3 regions of the Microbacterium sp. NPDC087868 genome follow, and region 1 is predicted to be linked to each of the others. Evidence: predicted binding sites of a transcription regulator. Region 1 holds the regulator's gene; each other region holds the start of a gene.
What was found. The regulator LexA, encoded in region 1, represses DNA repair genes until DNA is damaged. The targets are predictions, from matches to a motif close to TCGAACANNTGTTCGA.
Positions count from the first base shown of each region.

Region 2: ACI2JZ_RS15780 (DUF222 domain-containing protein) is a predicted target of LexA. The motif match lies at 1,371-1,386, and genes of this name have one in related genera.
Region 3: recA (recombinase RecA) is a predicted target of LexA. The motif match lies at 1,847-1,862, and genes of this name have one in related genera.

Region 1 covers NZ_JBJDNO010000004.1:500,885-506,822, forward strand. The annotation lists gene ACI2JZ_RS16345 (S9 family peptidase) at 1-1,499, opposite strand, end outside; gene lexA (transcriptional repressor LexA) at 1,547-2,233, opposite strand; gene ACI2JZ_RS16355 (LysM peptidoglycan-binding domain-containing protein) at 2,543-2,905, shown strand; gene ACI2JZ_RS16360 (histidinol-phosphate transaminase) at 3,002-4,087, shown strand; gene hisB (imidazoleglycerol-phosphate dehydratase HisB) at 4,084-4,701, shown strand; gene hisH (imidazole glycerol phosphate synthase subunit HisH) at 4,698-5,333, shown strand; gene priA (bifunctional 1-(5-phosphoribosyl)-5-((5-phosphoribosylamino)methylideneamino)imidazole-4-carboxamide isomerase/phosphoribosylanthranilate isomerase PriA) at 5,436-5,938, shown strand, end outside.
Region 2 covers NZ_JBJDNO010000004.1:386,345-392,282, forward strand. The annotation lists gene ACI2JZ_RS15780 (DUF222 domain-containing protein) at 1-1,341, opposite strand, end outside; gene ACI2JZ_RS15785 (alpha/beta hydrolase-fold protein) at 1,552-3,252, shown strand; gene ACI2JZ_RS15790 (alpha/beta fold hydrolase) at 3,335-4,102, shown strand; gene ACI2JZ_RS15795 (ABC-F family ATP-binding cassette domain-containing protein) at 4,104-5,927, shown strand.
Region 3 covers NZ_JBJDNO010000001.1:698,360-704,297, reverse strand. The annotation lists gene ACI2JZ_RS03570 (DNA translocase FtsK) at 1-35, shown strand, start outside; gene pgsA (CDP-diacylglycerol--glycerol-3-phosphate 3-phosphatidyltransferase) at 35-610, shown strand; gene ACI2JZ_RS03560 (CinA family protein) at 607-1,092, shown strand; gene ACI2JZ_RS03555 (helix-turn-helix domain-containing protein) at 1,234-1,542, shown strand; gene ACI2JZ_RS03550 (DUF3046 domain-containing protein) at 1,567-1,791, shown strand; gene recA (recombinase RecA) at 2,061-3,110, shown strand; gene ACI2JZ_RS03540 (regulatory protein RecX) at 3,275-3,829, shown strand; gene miaB (tRNA (N6-isopentenyl adenosine(37)-C2)-methylthiotransferase MiaB) at 3,877-5,424, shown strand; gene miaA (tRNA (adenosine(37)-N6)-dimethylallyltransferase MiaA) at 5,421-5,938, shown strand, end outside.

The DNA.
Region 1 (5,938 bases):
GAGATGCCCGCCGCGAACGCGCCCCCGCGCACGAGCGCGGAGAGGACCGTCCAACCACCGGCCGAGCCTCCGCGGATCGCGATGCGCGTCGGGTCCGCGAGGCCCGCCGCCGCGAGGCCGTGCGCCGCAGCGATGACGTCGTCGACGTCGACGACGCCCCACTGGCGGTCGAGCCGCTCGCGATAGGCGCGCCCATAGCCGGTCGACCCGCCGTAGTTCACGTCGAGCACCCCGATCCCGCGGCTCGTGTAGAACGCGAGCGCCGCCGAGGTCGCCCCGGTCACATGAGCGGTCGGACCGCCGTGCACCAGCACCAGGTACGGCGGGAGTTCGTCGGCGGATGCCGCAGCACCCGGGTTCGCGGGCGGATACGCGTAGGCGTGCACCGGGCCGTGACGGCCGTCGAAGGTGAGAGCGAGGGGCGGCGGCATCCACGCGGGATCGACGGCCTCGCCTCCGCGGACCGCGACGACGGCACCCGTGTCGAGATCGGCGCACCACACCCCGGAGGTGACGCCCGATCCGTTCCCCGAGAGCAGGACGAGCGAGCCGACGACGTCATCGATGCTCACGTGCCCGTCGCACGGCACCTCGACGCGTCGCTCGGAACCGTCGCCGGAGAGGACGACGATCTCGTCGCGGCCGTTCGTGCGCACGGCCACGAGACGGCCGTCATCGAGGGGCTGGAACCAGCGATTGCCGAGCACCCACAGTCCGTAGCCGGTGTCGGCATCGGCGGAGGTGAGAGGGACCGGCGCGGCCGTGGGCGCGATCCCGTCGACGGTGACACGGTGCACGGCCCAGCGCCCGTCGCGGTCGTCCGCGAAGAGGAGTTCGTTCTCGGATATCCACTCCGGCTGCAGGGCCGCACGCGTGGACACCGAGCCCGTCTCGCCGGAGCGCAGGTCACGCAGACGCAGGTGCGCTTCGTCCCACGGCATCCGCTCGCCCGACCATTCGACCCAGGCCAGTCTCGTGCCGTCGGGGGAGAGGGAGGGATGGGCGTAGAAGGCGCCGCTCTCGGCGTGCACGATGACGGCGGACGGGGACTCCGCGGCAGACCCGTCGGTCGGGATCTCGACGATCGCCCGACGGTGCTCGGTCGAGGTCAGGTCCTCGCGGACGGCGAGAAGGCGGCTGTCCTGCACGCGCAGCCCGCCGTGGGCGGGGCCCGGAGGAGTGAGAGCGACAGGCTCCGTGCCGCGACCGAGCCGGTAGACGCGCTGATCGTCGGCCTGGACGAAGAAGAGGGTGCCATCGGCGTCCGCCGTCCATGCTCCACCGCCGTACTCGTGCACGCGTGATCGGGCGCTCCAGGGAGCGGGGAGCACCTCATGTCCGAGCGATGAGCGCACCGTCATGCGACCGCCCTCTGCGGGCACGGACTCCGCCCACCAGATCTCCTCGCCGACGAATCGTGCTCCGTCGAGGCGCGGGGAGGCCGCGGCGACGGATGCCGGGGTGAAGGGCGAGGACCAGGAACCGTACGGTGACGACATGCTTCGAGCCTATGCGTCGACGCGAGCGCGCCGGGCCCGGGTGTGCGTCAGACCGCGCGGAGGACGGCGACGATCTTTCCGAGGACGACGGCTTCGTCGCCGAGGATCGGTTCGAACGCCGAGTTGCGCGGAAGCAGCCAGGTGTGGCCGTCGCGGCGCCGGAAGGTCTTGACCGTCGCCTCACCGTCGAGCATCGCCGCCACGATCTCACCGTTCTCGGCGGTGTGCTGGGAGCGGACGACGACCCAGTCGCCGTCGCAGATCGCCGCGTCGATCATGGACTCGCCCGAGACCTTGAGCATGAACAGGTCGCCCTTGCCGACGAGCTGTCGCGGCAGGGGGAAGATCTCCTCGACGTGCTGGTCGGCCGTGATCGGGACGCCGGCGGCGATGCGACCGACGAGGGGCACCAGAGCAGCGTCGCCCACGGGAGTGGCGACATCGGCGGGGTTCTCGGTGCTCGTGCCGGGGAGATCGATCAGGACCTCCATCGCACGCGTCTTGCCGGGATCGCGACGCAGGTAGCCGCTGAGCTCGAGCTGGCCGAGCTGGTGGGTCACGCTCGAGAGCGACTTGAGCCCGACGGCGTCGCCGATCTCGCGCATGCTCGGCGGATACCCCTGCTGGGCGATCGACGCCTGGATCACCTCGAGAATGGCCATCTGCTTGGGGCTCAGGCTCTTCCGACGGCGTGTGCGCGGTGCCTCGGGATCGGGGGCGGTGATCTCGCTCATGATGCTCCTTCGGTGCGCGATTCCGGCGTCCTTCTTCGAATGTCGGAGGCCCGTGGTTCGGTGTTGGTATCGAAACCGTATCCGAGAAAAGCGCGGATGTGGAAGATCTGTTCGAGCGTGTCGGTGAAATCGCGAACGTGATTTCGAAGAAAGCTTGACAGATATTCGAATTCGAAGATACCTTCGGAACGTAGCTTCGCACTCGCCCCTCCCGGCCGAGAGGCGGATGCGAACGCTACGCCAACGTGGTCATCGCTCGCGGGTGATGACAGACCTCCGGTTCACCGGAGCAAGGCAGAGGAGAACGACATGAGCAGCATCACCTTCAGCACCGCAGCCGTCCGTCCGGTCCGCCCGGCGACGCGTCTCCGGCTGACGGCGCGCGGTCGTCGTGTGCTGCTCGCTCTGGCCGCGCTTCCGCTCGCATTCGGCATCGCCTTCGCCGCGCTCAGCGGCGGCAGCGCGCTGGCGACCGGCGAGGGGGCCGGCACGGTGACGTTCGAGACGGTCACCGTGATGCCCGGCGACACGCTGTGGTCGATCGCGGCCGAGGTCTCGCCCGAGTCCGACCCGCGAGAGGTGATCGGCGAGATCACTCGTCTCAACATGCTGCAGGGCGGCGTGCTGCAGATCGGCCAGGAGCTGTCGATCCCCGCGGAGTACGCGAGCTGACTCGTCCGGCCGTCGTCCCCACCGCAAAAGGTCGTCCCCACCGCAAAAGGCGGTAACGCGGAGAACGGCCTCGGCCGTGCGGCCTAGCATGGAGTGGTGACTTCTTCGCTCGATGATCTCCCTCTCCGCGACGATCTCCGAGGGCTCACCCCGTATGGGGCACCTCAGGCGCCGCTCCCGATCGCTCTGAACGTCAACGAGAACACGCATCCCGTACCGGATGCCGTGGCGAGCGACATCCTCGACGACATCGCGGTCGCGCTCCGCGACGTGAATCGCTACCCCGACCGCGAGTTCACGGCTCTCCGTGAGGGCTTCGCGCAGTACCTCGGTCACGGCCTCGACGCCTCGCAGATCTGGGCGGGCAACGGCTCGAACGAGGTGCTCCAGCACATCCTCCAGGCTTTCGCCGGCCCGGGGCGGTCGGTCTTCGGCTTCGCGCCGACGTACTCGATGTACCCCCTGCTGGCCCAGGGGACGGGCGCGCGCTGGGTGGCGGGGGAGCGTCAACCCGACTACACGATCACCCCGGAAGAGGCGGTCGCTCAGATCGAGCAGGTCGATCCCGACGTGGTGCTCCTGTGCTCGCCGAACAATCCGACGGGGACGCCGCTCGGACTCGACGTCATCGAGGCCGTCTATGCCGCCGCGCGCGGTGTGGTCGTGGTCGACGAGGCCTATCAGGAGTTCGCTCCGCACGACGCGCCCTCGGCGCTCACGCTGCTGGAGGGACGCCCGCGGCTCGCGGTGTCGCGCACGATGAGCAAGGCCTTCGCCTTCGCCGGAGCGCGGGTGGGATACCTGGCCGCCGATCCCGCGTTCATCGACGCCCTGCGTCTCGTGCGATTGCCGTACCACCTGAGCGCGCTCACCCAGGCGGCGGCGGTCGCCGCGCTGCGCAACTCCGACGTCATGCTGGGCATGGTCGAGGAGATCGTCGCGCAGCGCGATCGGATCATAGCGACGCTCGAGGCGCTCGGATACACGCCTCACGAGTCCTGGTCCAACTTCGTGCTGTTCGGCGGCGTCTCCGATCCGAAGGCCACGTGGCAGCGTCTCTACGAGCAGGGCGTGCTCGTCCGTGACGTCGGGATCCCCGGCCACCTGCGCGTCACCGCGGGCACCGAGGCCGAGACCACGGCGTTCCTCGATGCGCTGGCCTCGATAGAATCGGCCTCATGAGCACCCCCACCCCGGCCCCGCGCACCGCGCGCCGCGTGCGCAGCACGTCGGAGTCCACCGTCGAGCTCGAGCTGAACCTCGATGGCACCGGCGCCAGCCGCATCGACACCTCCGTTCCGTTCTTCGACCACATGCTCACGGCTTTCGCCAAGCACTCGCTCACCGATCTGACGGTGCGGGCCTCGGGCGACACCCACATCGATGCGCACCACACCGTCGAGGACATCTCGATCGTGCTCGGCCAGGCGATCGGTGAGGCGCTCGGCGACAAGGCGGGCATCTCGCGCTACGGCGATGCGCTCGTGCCGCTCGACGAGGCGCTCGCCCAGGCCGTCGTCGACATCTCCGGCCGTCCGTACCTCGTGCACGAGGGCGAGCCCGCGGGCTTCGAGCAGCACCTCATCGGCGGCCACTTCACGGGCTCGCTCGTCCGGCACACCTTCGAGGCGATCGCCTTCAACGCGGCGCTCACCGTTCACGTCCGCGTGCTGGGTGGTCGCGACCCGCACCACATCGCCGAAGCGGAGTACAAGGCCTTCGCGCGCGCTTTCCGGCAGGCCAAGGCCCTCGACCCGCTGGTCGACGGCATCCCGTCGACCAAGGGCGCGCTGTGACCCGCACACCCCGGGTCGCCGTCTTCGACTACGAGTCCGGCAACGTGCACTCCGCGGTGAAGGCGCTGGTCGCCGCCGGAGCGGACGCCGTCCTCACTCGCGATCGCACCGAGGCGCTCGAAGCCGATGGACTGCTCGTGCCGGGCGTCGGCGCGTTCGCCGCGGTCCGTGACGCCCTGCGGGCGCACGGCGGAGACGACATCATCGATCGTCGGCTCGCGGGTGGACGCCCGGTCATGGGAATCTGCGTCGGGATGCAGGTGCTCTTCGAACGCGGTGTCGAACGCGGGCAGAACACCGAGGGACTGGGGGAGTGGCCGGGAGCGGTCACCGAGCTCAACGCGTCGGTCCTCCCGCACATGGGCTGGAACACGGTGTCCCCGGGGCCCGACAGCATCCTGTTCGACGGCATCGAGGACGAACGCTTCTACTTCGTGCACTCGTACGCGGCTCAGACCTGGGAACTCGACGTCATCCCGCCGTTCCCGCAGCCCGTTCTCACCTGGACGACCTACGGTGATCCGTTCCTGGCCGCGGTCGAGAACGGCCCGCTCACCGCGACGCAGTTCCACCCGGAGAAGTCGGGGGACGCGGGCATCCGTCTCCTGCGCAACTGGACCCGGAGCCTCTGAGAGGCGCCGCCCGGCGTCATGCATTTTGAGGCCCGAGCGGCCGCAGAGTACCCTCGAATCTCGTGCCCGCAGCGGGCGCCGAGCCCCCACACCAAGGACGTCATGAACGACTTCGCACAGTCTCCCTCTCTCACGCTGCTCCCCGCGGTCGATGTCGCCGGTGGCAAGGCCGTGCGCCTCACGCAGGGCGAGGCCGGCACGGAGACCAGCTACGGAGATCCGCTGGACGCCGCCGGCGAATGGGTCTCGCAGGGCGCTCAGTGGATCCATCTCGTCGATCTCGATGCGGCGTTCGGTCGGGGGAGCAACGCGCCGATCCTGCGCAAGGTCATCAAGCAGTACCGAGGCGTGAACATCGAACTCTCGGGTGGAATCCGCGACGATGCGACGCTCGAAGCGGCTCTCGAGAGCGGAGCGACCCGCATCAACCTCGGAACCGCCGCCCTGGAGAACCCGGAGTGGGCGGCCGACGTGATCGGCCGTTACGGTGAAGCGATCGCCGTCGGTCTGGACGTCCGCGGCACGACCCTCGCAGCGCGTGGGTGGACGAAAGAGGGCGGCGACCTCTGGGAGGTGCTCGACCGCCTGGAGGACGCGGGCTGCAG
Region 2 (5,938 bases), 110 kb from region 1:
GGTTCTGATGCTCTGATCTGCTCCTCCGCCTTCGAGATGGAGCCCGACGTCGTCCTCCCTGGGGCGTCGGTGTTGGACGCGCCAGAGCGAGTGGTGTTTGAGCATGTGGTGTCGTCGGCAGAGGTGCGCGAGGTTGGTGGCGCAGGTCTCACCGCCGTCGGACGCGGCGTGGGTGTGGTCGATGTCGCATCGTCGTGCGGCGATGTTGCAGCCGGGGAAGCGGCAGCGTTGATCGCGAGCCCGGAGGTGTCGGGTGAGCTGATCCGACGGGCGGTAGCGGTCAACGGCGAGGAGTGCGCCGGTGATCGGGTGTGTGAGCACCCGTTCCCATCCGGTCGCGTCGCCTGCGAGAAGGCGTGCGGTGCGGGTGTCGATGGGGGAGTGGCCGTCGAGCTCTGCCGGGGGTGCGCCGGAGGCGCTACCGCCGTTGTGGCCGCCGGGGTCGTCGTCCATGAGGGTGAAGACGGGGACGGTGATCTCTACCCGTGCGCGGATCTCGCCGAGCAGTCCCGCCTCGGTGTCGTGCCCGGTCGGAGCGCCGGTGAGTGCGATGTCGGCGAGCAGGTCGGCGCGCAGCTGATCGGTCGTGCGGGTGTCGGAGTCGCGGTCCGAGTCGGTGGGGGAGCCGAGGTCCGTGTCGGCGGGGAAGTGGCTGTCCGGGGCGGTCCCCTTCGCCGCCTTCCGTGCCCGCCCGTTCTCCACGGTGATCGTCCGCGCCATGCGCGTCAGCCGGTCGTGGATTCCGTGGACGAGGACGGCGGGCCCGAGCATCCCGAGTTCGGCCATCCCGTCGTCGAGGTCCTTCACCCACACCCGCCGCAACTCCCGCGCGTCGCGGTGACGCTCGGTGACGGTGCGGGCCTGGTACTGCTCCGCGATCCGCCGCGCCACCCGCCGCAGCCTGTTCGGCGACTCGACCACCGCCGCCTCCACCGCTCGCGCCGCATACCGCGCTCGATCGGCCGGGTTGTCCAGATGTGCGCCCGCGTCGACGATGACCCGGGCGTGGGCGGCGCTGATCCGCCCCGCGCCCTGCGCTGCCCACACCTCGGCGAATCGCTCGACCGCCCACGATGCCTCGTCCATCCGCCGCTCGATCGTACGGTCGCTCGCCCGCACTGCCGCCCCGATCTCCGCCGCCACCGCCCGCAGGGCCATGTCGCCGTGATCGGGATGCGCCGCCTGCCGCGCGATGTCGACCGCGACGCGAGCGGCGACGGCGAGCATCCCGTCGCGCACGGCTGACAGCCGAGCGATCGTCTCCTCGACCGCCCGCACCGAGCCCACCAGATCGGCGATCATCGCCGTCTGGGAGTCCGTCGCGTCGAGCAGTTCCGTCATGCGAACAGCCCACCACAGGCCACCGACATTCGAACATATAGACGAATAATCGTCGCCAATCGGACCGGAGGTTCCCCACAGCGCCGCACCGCAGCTCTGGGCCGACCTCACATGTCCGACGAGTGCAGCCACCTCTACCGTGGCTTCCCACCAGCGGTATTCAGCGGCATCCAGCGGTATCCAGCGGCATCCGATGAAGGGGAAAACGACATGAGATTCGACCTCCGCCGACTGCTCGGCATCCCGACCGCGATCGCACTCACGGCGGGCGCGAACCTGGCGCTCGCCGCCGCGACCGACACGCCCGCGTCGTCCTCCCCACCCGTCACCTACACCGCCGCCGCCTCGGCCGAAAGCCCCGACGAGTTCATCCGCGACGTCCAGACGTGGACGACCACCTCCGCCGCCGGCCGCGACTACAAGATCTCGGTCGCCCTCCCGGCGAACTACGACGAGAACGGCGATCCGCACCGCGTCCTCTACGTCACCGATGCGAACGCCGAGTTCGGGATGGCGGTCGAGACCGCCCGATTGAACGCGCCGGGCACGATGGTCGTCGGCATCGGGTACGACGACCCCGGCCAGGGCTTCGCGGCCTCCGGAGTGCGCCGCACCCTCGATCTCACCCCGACCGAGATCACGGCCGACGTGCCGACCGGCGGTGCTCCCGAATTCCTCGACTTCCTGAGATCCGAACTCGTCCCACAGATCGAGAGCGAGTTCCGCGCCGACCCCGCCGACCGCGCACTCATGGGCCATTCCTTCGGCGGCCTCTTCGCCACCTATGCGCTGCTCCACAACGACGGACTCTTCCACCGGTTCGTCATCGCGAGCCCCTCGATCTGGTGGGACGACCGCACGATCCTCGACATGGAGGCCGACTACGCCGAGACCCACGACGCGCTCGACGCGCGCGTCTTCCTCTCGGTCGGAGAGCTCGAGGAGACGACCTCCGGGTTCCCGATGACCAGCGACATGACGAGCTTCGCGCACACGCTCGCCGCCCGCGCTTACGACGGACTCGAACTGGGCGCCACGGTCTTCGACGACGAGACCCACCTCTCGGTGATCGGAGCGGCGTTCAGCCGCGGCCTGAGATTCATCTACGCAGTGCCGGGCACCGACGTTCCGGGAACGTCCCTGCCGGAGCAGCAGGACGTCGCCCCGCAGATCGTCACGCAGCCGTCGGATGCCGAGATCCCCGAGGGCGCGACCGCGACCTTCACCGCCATGGCGACGGGAACCCCCGAACCCACGGTGATCTGGCAGACGCAGCTGCCGGATGCCGGTGACTGGGTGACGATCCCGGATGCCGCCGCCCCCACCCTCTCGATCGACGCCGCCCCGGCATCCGCCTCCGGCACCCGCTATCGCGCGGTCTTCACCAACGCCGTGGGCGAGTCCGCGACCGAGCCCGCCACGCTCACCGTGACGGTCGCCCCGGAGGTGCCCGCCTCCCCGTCGGCCGACGACCTCACCGACGACAACCGCGGCCCCGTCACCGCACCGGCCACCGTCGCGCAGGGGGCGCCCTTCGATCTCTCGCTCGGGACCGACCTCGCCGGCGCAACCGTCGACGTCTACCTCTTCTCCGACCCCACCCACCTCGGCACGCTCGCGGCCTCGTCTGCCGGCATCGTGCAGGCGATCGTTCCGACGGATGCCGCGCTCGGGGCGCACCGCGTCGCCGTCTACGCCACCGACGGCGCCCTCATCGGTTGGGCGCCAGTCGAGATCGTCGCGGCCCCGTCCGGCGGAGCGACCGCTCCGGGCGACCGCCTGGCCGACACGGGAGCGGACGCCGGGACCATCGCCCCGATCGCCCTCGCCGCGAGCGCCGCAGTGCTCCTCGGGGGAGGGGCCGCGCTGCTCGCCCGCCGGCGACGCAGCGTGATCGACCCGACACCGTGATCGACCCGACACCGTGATCGACCCCGACGCCGTGATCGACCCCGACGCCGTGATCGACCCGATGCCGTGATTGACTCGACGGATGCCTCTGCACGCCGAGATCACGCTGCCGACGCACCAGGCCGCTGACAGCACGCGCGAGCACGATGTCGGGAGCATCGTCCTGCTGCACGGACTGATGGGATCGACCGAGAGCTGGCACGATCTCGTTCCGCTCCTCGCCGCGAACGGCTGGCGGGTCGTCGCGATCGACCTCCCGGGGCACGGCCGCTCGCCGCGCGACCCGGGTCTCACGGTCGCGCGCGCCGCGGCATCCGTCGTGCGCACCGTGCAGACACACCTGCGTCGCCCACCCGCCGCGGCGCTCGGACACTCGTACGGCGGGACCGTCCTCGCCGCTGCGGCTCCTGCGCTCGAGCCCGGTCTCGCCGTGTTCGTCGACGCCGCGCTCGGCTTCGCCGGGGGTGCTGACCACGCGGCCCTCACAGCTCGGTACGCCGCAGACGCCGCGTCGCGCACCGTCGAGGCGCTACGTGAGCGCCCCGGGTACTCGGTCGCCGCTGCGCAGCGGGAAGCACGCGCCGCCCAGCTCTTCGACCCCGGAACGTCGGCGTCGATCTCGTGCGGTGCGAACGTCGACGAGCAGCCGCCACCCGGATCGATCGCCGTCGTCGCCGACCCCAGCCGCTTCGTCTCCGACGATGCCGCGAGCCGATGGGCAGGGGCCGGCATCGATGTCCGCCGGATCCCCGGGGCCGCCCACACGCCCTGGTACGGCCACCTCGACGAGTTCGTCGCCGCGCTCCCCGAGGTCTTCGACCCCCGCGCACCCGGTTACCCTGGACAGTGACATGGCACATCTTCTGGGGGCCGAGGCCCTGCACCTCGAATATCCGACGAGGGTCGTCTTCGACTCCGTGACGCTCGGCATCGAGGAGGGGGATCGCATCGGCATCGTCGGCCGCAACGGCGACGGCAAGTCGAGCCTGCTCGGCATGCTCGCGGGCATCAAGGAACCGAACTCGGGTCGCGTCACGGTGCGCGGCGGAACGACGATCGGTGTGCTCGATCAGGCGGACACGCTCCCCGACGACCTCACGATCAGTCAGGCCGTCGTGGGCGACACCCCCGAGTACGAGTGGGCGGGCGACGCTCGCACCCGCGACGTGATCGAGGGGCTGCTGACCGACCTCCCGTGGGATGCCGAGATCGGCTCCCTCAGCGGTGGTCAGCGCCGCCGCGTCTCGCTCGCCCGCCTCCTCGCCGGTGACTGGGACGTCATCGCCCTCGACGAGCCGACCAACCACCTCGACGTCGAGGCGATCACGTGGCTCGCCGGGCACCTCAAGAAGCGATGGGCCGCCAACTCGGGCGCGCTGATGGTCGTGACCCACGACCGGTGGTTCCTCGATGAGATCTGCACCGAGACCTGGGAGGTGCACGACCGCATCGTCGAGCCGTTCGAGGGCGGGTACGCGGCGTACATCCTGCAGCGCGTCGAGCGCGACCGCATGGCCGCCGCCACCGAGGCGAAGCGCCAGAACCTCGCCCGCAAGGAGCTCGCGTGGCTCCGCCGCGGAGCCCCCGCGCGCACGAGCAAGCCCAAGTTCCGCATCGACGCGGCCAACGAGCTCATCGCCGACGTGCCGGAGATCCGCGACAAGGTATCGCTGCAGTCGCTCGCCGTGTCACGGCTCGGCAAGGACGTCGTCGACCTCCTCGACGTGGGCGTGACGTACCCGACCGTCGACGGCGGCGAGAAGACGGTGCTGCGCGATGTCGAATGGCGCATCGCTCCGGGCGAGCGCACCGGCATCCTGGGCGTGAACGGCGCGGGCAAGTCCACGCTGCTGGGCCTGATCTCGGGAACCGTCGAGCCGACGGTCGGCCGCGTCAAGCGCGGCACGACCGTGAAGGTGCAGACGCTGACGCAGCGTCTCGACGAGCTCGACCAGTACTGGAACGACCCGGTGCGGGTGATCATCTCGGGCCTGCGCACCTCGTACACGCTGGGTGCCGGCTCGAAGGCGCAGGATCTCACGCCGGGGCAGCTCCTCGAGCGCCTCGGCTTCTCGTCCGCCCAGCTCTCGACGCCGGTCAAGGACCTCTCGGGTGGCCAGCAGCGCCGCCTGCAGCTCCTGCTCGTGCTCCTCGACCAGCCCAACGTGCTGATCCTCGACGAGCCCACCAACGACCTCGACACCGACATGCTCGCCGCGATCGAAGACCTCCTCGATTCCTGGTCGGGCACCCTCCTCGTCGTCAGCCACGACCGCTACTTCCTCGAGCGCGTCACCGACCAGCAGTTCGCGATCCTCGACGGGCACCTGCGTCATTTGCCCGGCGGCGTCGACGAGTACCTGCGTCTGCGCCACCTCCAGACTTCGAATGCCGAGAAGGGCCAGGCGGTGAAGGCCGCGACGAGCACGGCCGCGTCGACGGCATCCGCTCTCGACGGTGCCGCCCTGCGCACCGCGCAGAAGGAGGTCTCCTCGCTCGAGCGCCGCATCCAGAAGCTGACGCAGCAGGTGGATGCCGCCAAGCACGCACTCGCGGAGCACGACCAGGCCGACTACGCGGGTCTGGGCGAGAAGATGTCGAAGATCAGCGCGCAGGAGGCCGAGATCGAAGAGCTCGAGCTGCGCTGGTTCGAGCTCACCGAGCAGATCGGCTGACGCCCGCCCGA
Region 3 (5,938 bases), on a different contig from region 1:
ATGAAGACGCCTGGGGCCTGACGGGACGCGACTGATGGCGATTCCTCGGCAGCTGCCCAACGCGATCACCATCGCGCGCATCCCGCTCGCGGTGGTGTTCTTCGTACTGCTCCTGCTCGGGGGTACCTACGGGGTTCCCGATCTCGCGCTGCGCTGGACTGCGGCCATCCTGTTCATCTTCGCCATCTCGACCGACTGGGTCGACGGCTACCTCGCCCGCCGCTACGAGATCGTCAGCGATTTCGGCAAGCTCTGGGATCCGATCGCCGACAAGCTGTTGACGGGCGCGGGTTTCATCGGACTCGCGATCCTCGGCGAGGTGTCCTGGTGGATCGTCGCGATCATCCTCGTTCGCGAGTGGGGCATCACGATCCATCGCCTGATGATCGTCAACGAGCACGTCGTCGCCGCGGCATGGATGGGCAAGGTCAAGACCGCTGTACAGGGTGTCGCTCTCGCCTGGGCGCTGATGCCTCTGCACGTGGTGATCGGCCTTCCCGCCTGGACCCTCATCACCTTCGTGCTCATGCTCGTGGTGCTGGTGCTGACCATCTGGAGCGGGATCGACTACGTCGTCGCCCAGGTGCGCGGGGCGCGTCGGAGTCGATGACCGATCTCGCGGCATCCGTGATCGAGACGCTCGGGCGTCGCGGCTGGACACTCGGCGTGGCGGAATCGCTCACGGGCGGGGCGGTGATCGCCGAACTCGTCGGCGTGCCGGGTGCGTCCTCCGTGGTCCTCGGCGGAGTGGTGGCGTACGCGACGCCGGTCAAGCACACGCTGCTCGGCGTGGACGAGCCGCTTCTCGATCGCGAGGGCCCGGTGCATGTTGAGGTCGCGCGGCAGATGGCACGTGGTGTCCGGCACGCCGTGAGCGTGGACGGCATCGACGCGGCGGTCGGCGTCGCGACGACGGGAATCGCCGGCCCCGTCTCGCCCGACGGGCAACCGGTCGGAACCGTGCACATCGCCGTCGCCACGCCGGAGCGCATCGAGGCGCAATCGTTCCTCTTCCCCGGTGACCGGAATCGGATTCGGTCGGCGTCCGTTCGAGCCGCCCTCGAGATGCTCCGAGAGCTGTGCCGGGAATAGTCGCCGTCGCGACGAGGTTATTGATTTCGTGCTCACACTCAAACCACAGAGTGCAGTTGTAGATTTTATGAAGGTCGGCGAGGTTATACTGGCCATCACTTCGGGGGAGACTCCGAGAAACCGATTGGGGAGGAGGTTCCGATGATTCTTGTACGACAGGAAATCGGCGATGTGCTGAGGGACTTCCGTCTGCAGAAGGGGCGCACCCTTCGGCAGGTCGCGAGCAAGGCTTCCGTGGCGCTCGGCTATCTGAGCGAAGTGGAGCGCGGTCAGAAGGAAGCGTCGAGCGAGATCCTCGCCTCCGTCGCCGATGCGCTCGACGTCCCCATCTCCACCATCATGCGCGAGGTCGGAGATCGCATCTCCGTGCTCGAGGGCATCCAGGTGTTCCCCGACGTCGTTCCCGACGATCTGGTCGCCTCGATCGAGCCCGAGCTCTCGCTCCACTGATCCCACGCACCCCGTCGTTGCGCGATGCGTCGAAGTGAGTTCCTGCGTGCCGTCGAGGACGAGTTCCCCGGCCGCACGTCGTCGGTGTTGAACGATCTGGTGCTGACCCCGCTCGCCGGTCGCACGGCGAAAGAGGCTCTGGCTGCGGGGATACCCCCGCGAGAGATCTGGTTCGCGCTCTGCGACGAGATGGAAGTGCCCGAGAACCGACGGCACGGTGCCGGCCGGCTGGAGCCGCGTCGGCGCTGAGTTCGCGCATGCGTTCGATCGATGTCGAGATCGGATGCCGGGATGCGGCGTGTCGTCGAATATTCGTTCGAAGCGGGCGTAGTCTTCTGCACAGTGGTTCAGACGTTCGTGTTCTCCACTGTTCGTGTGACTCGACGACGCAATGTCGGAGGCTCCTCGTACGGTGAAGACATGGCCACCGAGCCATACGCCTTGTCGGAGAGTTGCTTCCAGCCGGAAGCGCCGCGACAGCCTACAGGCGGCACCACGCGAAGCAGAAGGAGCACGACATGCCATCTCCCGCCGACCGCGAGAAGTCCCTCGAGACCGCACTCGCCCAGATCGACCGCCAGTTCGGAAAGGGCTCGGTCATGCGGCTGGGCAGCGACGAGCGCGCACCCGTCGCAGTCATCCCCACCGGCTCCATCGCCCTCGACGTCGCTCTCGGCGTCGGAGGCCTCCCGCGTGGCCGCATCGTCGAGATCTACGGCCCGGAGTCCTCGGGTAAGACCACGCTCACGCTGCACGCGATCGCCAACGCCCAGCGCGCCGGTGGTATCGCGGCGTTCATCGATGCCGAGCACGCGCTCGACCCCGATTACGCCGCCAAGCTCGGCGTCGACATCGACGCCCTGCTCGTCTCGCAGCCCGACACGGGTGAGCAGGCGCTCGAGATCGCCGACATGCTCGTGCGCTCCGGTGCCATCGATCTGATCGTCATCGACTCCGTGGCAGCGCTCGTGCCCCGCGCCGAGATCGAAGGTGAGATGGGCGACTCGCACGTGGGTCTGCAGGCGCGACTGATGTCGCAGGCGCTTCGCAAGCTCACCGGTGGTCTTAACCAGACCAACACCACGATGATCTTCATCAACCAGCTGCGCGAGAAGATCGGTGTGTTCTTCGGCTCTCCCGAAACGACCGCCGGTGGTAAGGCGCTCAAGTTCTATGCATCGGTTCGCCTCGATATCCGTCGTATCGAGACCCTGAAGGACGGCACCGACGCGGTGGGTAACCGTACCCGCGTGAAGGTCGTCAAGAACAAGATGGCCCCGCCCTTCAAGCAGGCGGAGTTCGACATCCTCTACGGAGTGGGCATCTCGCGCGAGGGTAGCCTGATCGACTTCGGTGTCGAGCACGGAATCGTCAAGAAGTCGGGGTCGTGGTACACCTACGACGGTGACCAGCTCGGCCAGGGCAAGGAGAACGCCCGTACGTTCCTGCTGAACAACACCGACGTGGCACTCGCCATCGAGACGCAGATCCTGCAGAAGCTCGGCATTGGTGGCGCGGCTGCTCCCGCGGCTCCGGCAGATGAGCTCGCCGAGCGTCGCCCGGCCTGATCATGAACGGTGAGAACGGGGGCGGTCCGCATCAGGACATCGGGCGGATCGCCCCCGTCATCCCTCTTTTCGGAGCGCGGGGCGTCACCCCGCCGACCGCGACCGCGAAGACTCCCGATACAGCGGTGGAGCCACCCGCTCCAGTATCCGCTTCCGTCTCACTCGTGTCGTTCGTCGACGACCGAATTCCCGGCGACGATGCGCTGGACCCGGTCGAGGTTCGAAAAGCGGCCGAAGAGAGTCTGGTGCGCAAGCTCCGTACTCGATCGCTGTCGGTCTCCGAGGCCCGGCAGGTCTTGAGGACTCACGGGCTCGATGGCACACAGATCGACGACGTCATCGACGACTTCCTCCGGCGCCGGTACCTCGATGATCACGAGCTCGCGCAGATGCTCGTGGCCGCGGGGGTCGATCGCAAGGGCCAGGGTCGCGTCGCCATCTCCCGCTCGCTCTCGCAGCGCGGGATCCCGCGCGACGTGATCGCCGCAGCGCTCGACGAACTGCCGGACGACGACGCGGAGCGCGCGCTGGAGTTCGCTCGCACCAAGGCCCGCTCGCTCAGCCGCCTCGACCACGACACCGCTCTCCGGCGTCTGCTCGGACAGCTCGCTCGTCGTGGGTACGGCGGATCCGTCGCGACGAACGCGGCGAAGACGGCGTTGAACGAGGCATCGTTCGGGACGAAGAGCTCTGGCGTGCGCTTCGTCGAGTCGGACTGACGCGTCAGCCCGGAGGAGCCGTCTCCCGCTCGTACAATGGAGAGATCATGACTACTCCGCGCAGTGAACCGACGATCATCACCTCGTCGTCGGCAGCCGTCGACGCCGACGGTCGTCAGAGATCCTACGAAGTACGCACGTTCGGCTGCCAGATGAACGTGCACGATTCCGAGCGTCTCTCCGGCTCACTGGAGAGTGCAGGCTACGTTCGCGCCGCGGCCGGTGACGAAGCCGATGTCGTCATCATCAACACCTGCGCGGTGCGCGACAACGCGGCGGGGAAGCTCTACGGAACACTCGGCCAGCTCGCAGGCGTCAAGCGCCGCAAGGACGGAATGCAGATCGCGGTCGGCGGATGTCTCGCGCAGATGGACAAGCAGACCGTGCTCGACAAGGCTCCGTGGGTCGATGTCGTCTTCGGCACGCACAACATGGGTTCGCTGCCGCGTCTCCTCGAGCGCGCACGCCACAACGGCGATGCCGAACTCGAGATCCTCGAGTCGCTCGAAGTGTTCCCCTCCACGCTCCCCACCAAGCGCGACGCCGCGCACAGCGGCTGGGTGTCGATCTCGGTGGGCTGCAACAACACCTGCACCTTCTGCATCGTGCCGAGCCTGCGCGGCAAGGAGAAGGACCGGCGTCCCGGCGACATCCTCAACGAGATCCGACTGCTCGTCGAGGACGGAGCGATCGAGGTCACCCTCCTCGGACAGAACGTCAACTCCTACGGGGTCGAGTTCGGTGATCGTCAGGCGTTCAGCAAGCTGCTGCGTGCTGCCGGCGAGATCGAAGGGCTCGAGCGCATCCGCTTCACCAGCCCGCATCCCGCCGCGTTCACCGACGATGTGATCGATGCGATGGCCGAGACGCCCAACGTGATGCCGCAGCTGCACATGCCGTTGCAGTCCGGCAGCGACCGCATCCTCAAAGCCATGCGCCGCTCCTACCGCAGTGAGAAGTTCCTCGGCATCCTCGATCGGGTGCGCGATCGGATGCCCGACGCGGCCATCACGACCGACATCATCGTCGGTTTCCCCGGCGAGACCGACGAGGATTTCGAAGACACGATGCGCGTCGTCGAGCTCTCCCGGTTCTCCAGCGCCTTCACGTTCCAGTACTCGATCCGGGAGGGCACCCCTGCCGCGACGATGGAGGATCAGGTTCCCAAGGCCGTCGTGCAGGAGCGCTACGACCGCCTGCTCGCGTTGCAGGAGCGGATCTCGCTCGAAGAGAACCAGAAGCAGGTCGGTCGGTCCGTCGAGGTTCTCGTCTCGACGGGCGAGGGGAAGAAGGACGCCGAGACGCATCGGCTCACCGGACGCGCTCGGGACAACCGTCTCGTGCATTTCGAGGTCACACCGGGCTCCGACCTGCCCCGTCCGGGCGATGTCGTCACCGTGACGATCACCCACGCGGCGCCGTTCCATCTCCTCGCTGATGAGCCGACCGGTGCGCCGTTGCAGATCCGCCGCACGCGTGGAGGCGACGCCTGGGATCGCGCGCAGTCCGAGTCGTGCGCGGTCCCCGCTCCGGTGGGCGACGGCGGTCCGCGTGCCGTTTCCCTCGGGCTCCCCACCCTGCGTGTCGGAGTGTGAACGACTCCGTCGATACTGCGCCCGAGGCGGCGCCGCGTCTCTGGGCGGTGGTCGGTGCCACCGGTACGGGCAAGAGCGAACTCGCACTGAACATCGCCGAGGGACTGAGATCACGCGGAAATCCGGCTGAGATCATCAACGTCGACGCGATGCAGCTGTATCGCGGTATGGACATCGGCACCGCCAAGCTTCCTCTCGATGAACGACGCGGAATTCCGCACCATCTCTTCGACGTCCGCGAGGTCGACGAGGAGGTGGCGGTCGCCTGGTACCAGCCCGAGGCGAGGGCCGCCGTCCTCGACGTGCAGAGCCGCGGTGGAGACGCGATCCTCGTCGGCGGGTCGGGACTCTACGTCTCGAGCGTCGTCTTCGACTTCCGGTTCCCGCCCCGTGACGAGTCCGTTCGCGTGCGCCTCGAAGCGGAACTCGCCGAACACGGAGCGGACGCCCTGCTCTCTCGGCTGAAGGTAGCGGACCCTGCGACGGCGGCGCGTATCGATCCGAAGAACTCCCG